2 regions of the Cytobacillus sp. ABV4_503 genome follow, and region 2 is predicted to be linked to the other one. Evidence: riboswitches for the same ligand, from Rfam matches in the RefSeq annotation. Region 2 holds a riboswitch; the other holds the start of a gene.

The links. A riboswitch is a leader RNA that binds a small molecule or an ion and turns the genes downstream of it on or off. The one in region 2 is predicted to bind cyclic di-AMP.
Region 1: linked by a shared signal. The riboswitch ahead of ACXAD1_RS01805 (cation:dicarboxylate symporter family transporter) and the one ahead of ACXAD1_RS14730 (potassium channel family protein) in region 2 are both predicted to bind cyclic di-AMP.

The regions. Positions count from the first base shown of each region.
Region 1 is NZ_JBSWTH010000001.1:334,766-336,970, reverse strand. It holds gene ACXAD1_RS01805 (cation:dicarboxylate symporter family transporter) at 37-1,299, opposite strand; cyclic di-AMP (ydaO/yuaA leader) riboswitch at 1,426-1,576, opposite strand; gene ACXAD1_RS01800 (dienelactone hydrolase family protein) at 1,889-2,205, opposite strand, start outside.
Region 2 is NZ_JBSWTH010000001.1:2,947,381-2,949,585, reverse strand. It holds gene ACXAD1_RS14735 (endonuclease) at 1-900, shown strand, start outside; cyclic di-AMP (ydaO/yuaA leader) riboswitch at 1,013-1,163, shown strand; gene ACXAD1_RS14730 (potassium channel family protein) at 1,242-1,898, shown strand; gene ACXAD1_RS14725 (TrkH family potassium uptake protein) at 1,945-2,205, shown strand, end outside.

The DNA.
Region 1 (2,205 bases), 2.6 Mb from region 2:
CAAATACGTTGCCATTTGTTAGTGTTTTCCAATCTATTATGAAGCTTGCTGCTCAAATCTTTCTTCTGCTGGAGGGTTAAATTGACCTTCCCACTTTGCAATAACAATCGCCGCAAGTGAATTCCCCACCACGTTAACGGCTGTTCGGCCCATATCAAGGATACGGTCGATGCCGGCAATAAAGGCAAGGCCTTCTGCAGGCAATCCAATTGTGCTGAATGTAGCCAGCAGCACGACAAAGGATACGCCTGGCACGCCCGCCATTCCTTTTGATGTAACCATCAGTACTAACATTAATGTGATTTGCTGCCCTATGCTTAATTCTATGCCAAACATTTGTGCAATAAATAAAGAGGCAATGGCCTGATATAAAACCGATCCGTCCAGGTTAAAAGAGTAGCCTGTTGGAATTACGAATGAAGCAATATGTTTCGGGCTTCCCGCCTTCTCCATTTTGTCCATAATTCTTGGAAGCACTGTTTCAGAACTTGCAGTTGAAAAGGCCAAAATTAATTCTTCTTTAATCATCTTCAGTAATTTAAAGATGCTGAACCCGACAACTTTGGCCATAACTCCTAACACAACAAGAACAAAGAAAATCATGGATCCATATACAGTAAGCGCCAGCTTGCCCAATGGAATCAGTGAGGCAAAGCCATACTTGGAGATCGTTACACCAATTAAGGCAAATACCCCGATTGGTGCATACTTCATAAATAGGTTTGTCACATAGAACATCGCCTTGGCAGTACCTTCGAAGAATCTCAATACCGGCTTTCCCTTATCCCCAATTGCTGCAATTCCAAGGCCAAATACAACGGCAAAGAAGATGATCGCCAGCATATCGCCTTCCACCATCGCCTGTACCGGGTTTGTTGGGACTATATGCAAAAAGGTATCCGCTATCGACTTGCCCTCTTGCTCTTCATTGGTTTCAACATAGCTTGAAATATCGCTTTGCTGCAGGCTGTCCATATTCAGGCCGGCACCAGGCTGAATCACATTACCTGCAATAAGGCCAACCACAATGGCAACCATGGTCATGCCGATAAAATAAGCCAATGATTTCCCGCCAAGCTTACCAACGGACTTTATGTCTCCAACACCCGCAATGGCAACAATTATTGTTGATAGTACAATGGGAACAACAATCATTTTAATTAAGCGGATAAAAAGATCGCCAAACGGCTGAAGGACACTTTGCGCCGCTTCACTTCCATAGAAAATACCGCCAACAGCGATCCCTAAAATAAGACCGATAAAAATTTGAGTGGCTAAACTTAATTTAATTTTTTTCATCAATTACCCTACCTTCTTGTTTAGTTTTATACGTGCTGCGCAGGCAAGGGAAACAAAGATGATCCTGATAAAAAAGAAAATCGACAAAAATGCGGATTTTGTCAATTCACACTATTTCATATTCTCTTTTGTTTCCTTAAACGCTGACGAGGTTAGCTTTCGGGTTAGGACTGTGGAAACAGTAAGCCCTTCCATCGATAGGATTCACCCCAAGCGGAAACTCCGCTGTAAATATTGGGTCCCCCGTTCTTAAAATAAGATTAAGCATAGATCACTAGATCATTATATTATTTCAAGATAATTTTTGTAAATAGTTAAGTATTACCGGAAGTAAACTAAATGGTCACTTTAAAACACTAAAAAAAGCTGAAATCAATGAACTTTCAGCTCTTTCACTTTGTATAATAATCAACCTTTGTACAAGCAAAACAAAAAAGTATTTGGCTCCGCCTGCGCCAAATACAATGATAGCCACTCATGCTATCCCCGCTATATCTAAATTAGCAGCTTTGTATTAAGAATATTGAACGAGCCTGTAAACCTTTTATTAAAATTCCCCTAGATAACACTCACCTTAGCTTTATAATACTCAATCAACATGCAATAAAAAATCCATCGTTTTGCTAAATGCTTCTTGGTCTGACTTTGCATCATATCTAGAGGAATAAGGATCACTGAATCCATGTTTTCCTGTAAATTTATGTACTTCAATTTTCTTTTTTTCTAAAGCTAATAGTAACTCGTCAACATTAAAAGACTGCTCATCTTGCGGAAAGAATAGCATTACAGGACACTGTGGTGTTAACTCTAAATAATCCCTAACCCTTGAACCGTAGTATCCAACTATTCCATCCACACAATCTTCTTCACTGCAAAGCCAGGCAACAGTTGCACCTATACTAAATC
Region 2 (2,205 bases):
GATAGTCCATCAGAGACCAGCACAGACAGGATGCTTTATGTTCAAATACCTTCCTCGTTCCGATCAGCTTTTGGTTTAAAATCCAATCCATCTTTGATTGGAGAAAAAATTAAGGTAACCGGAACGCTTACCGCCTATTTTTCTCATCCAGGGCTAAAAGATGGAACTGCCTTCGAACAAGCTGGTGATGGAACAGCCGATCCCGGCCCGGAACCAGGGGGATATTATGATGATGCAAACGGAAAAACTGGAGAGGATTTAAAAACAGCCCTCCATACAATCATTGATGACCACACGGAAATTTCCTATTCGAATGTATGGGAAGCGCTGCGCGAAACTGATGAAGATCCTGCCAATCCCAATAACGTCATTCTTTTGTATACTGGCCGCTCTCAGGGGAAATTCACTAATGGTTCTGGCGTCAATGATTGGAACAGGGAGCACGTTTGGGCTAAATCGCATGGGGACTTTGGTACAGCGATGGGTGCGGGAACAGACCTGCATCATTTGCGGCCAACAGATGCTTCCGTAAACAGCTCGAGAGGAAATCTTGACTTTGACGATGGAGGCACCCAGCATTCAGAGGCACTGGGAAACTACTATGATTCAGATTCCTGGGAACCAAGGGATACGGTAAAAGGCGATGTTGCGAGAATGCTTTTTTATATGGCTGTCCGTTATGAAGGAGACAGCGGAGAGGTGGATCTGGAGCTGAACAATCAGGTCAATAATGGCTCTGCTCCTTATCATGGCAAAATGTCTGTCCTGCTTGAGTGGCATAAGGAAGATCCAGTAGATGATAACGAGCGGAGAAGAAACGAAATCATCTATTCTGATTACCAGCATAACCGCAATCCATTTATAGATCATCCCGAGTGGGCATCAGCAATTTGGGAATAACCTTCTGGCAGCACTTTCCGTACAGGGAAGTGCTTTTTATTTTACATGCTATGTAAAAAAAAAGATTGACAAGAGTTTTACATGGGAGTAATTTATATTTATTAATTTCATAGTAACCTTTTTGCTGAATCATTTTGAGCGGGGGAACCAATTTTGATAAACCTGGTTTATCTTGGGGTGAATCTTAGCATATTAAAGCTAAGAAGGGATACTCTCAATCCCTAATCCGACAGCTAACTCCGTAAGCCGAATCGAGAGAAGGGTTGATGGAAACCATTAGCCATTCTTTTATTAAGAGTGGTTTTTTTGTGTTCATTTTCAAAAAGAAGGGAATTTCTTCAATGAAAAAACAGTATGCTGTATTTGGTTTAGGCCGCTTTGGCGGAAGTCTCGTAAAGGAATTTCATGAATTGGGTGTGGAAGTGCTCGCAATTGATGTCGACCAGGAGAAAGTAAATCAATACTCACAGTTTGTGACATATGCAGTTCAAATCAATGGTATCGATGAAGCTGCGATAAAGCAATCAGGAATAAAAAATATTGATCATGCATTTGTTTCATTTGGTGAAAATATTGAGTCCAGCATTTTGACATCCCTGTTATTAAAAGAAATGGGGATTCCAAAGGTATGGGCAAAGGCACATAATGAGTATCATGCCAGGGTGCTCGAAAAAATTGGCGTCGATCGTGTGATCCATCCGGAGCGGGATATGGCTAAGCGGATTGCCCACCATATTGTTTCAGAAAAAATGATTGATTATATTGAGCTGTCTGAAGATTACAGTATGGTTGAGATTGTGGCTACAGATAAAATCTCAAGCAAATCCCTATCTGAATTGAATATAAGGGCTAAGTATGGCTGTAATATCGTGGGGATTCAGCGCGGGAAAGAAATAATCGTTACTCCGCCAGCTGAAGAGGTCATTTTAAGGGGAGATGTCCTGATTGTAATGGGACACAATAATGGAATTGGCAGATTTGAGAGGCATGGAGTATAAGCTTTTTCAATGATGTTTACCATTTAAATGAAGGAGATTATGGACCATGTACAAAGAAACCAGAAAGACAAGAAGAATTGAGCGGCCCAGCACATGGATCAGGATGAATCCTGCCCAGGCTTTGTCTGTTGGCTTTTTAATTCTAATAGCCATTGGCACCCTGCTGCTCATGCTCCCTTTTTCGACTAGTGACAGACATCATTTATCGTTTATTGATGCATTATTTGAAGCGACCTCTGCCGTATGTGTAACAGGTTTAGTCGTCGTGGATACACAAACAACTTTTACTGTTTTTGGCCAGGTAGTT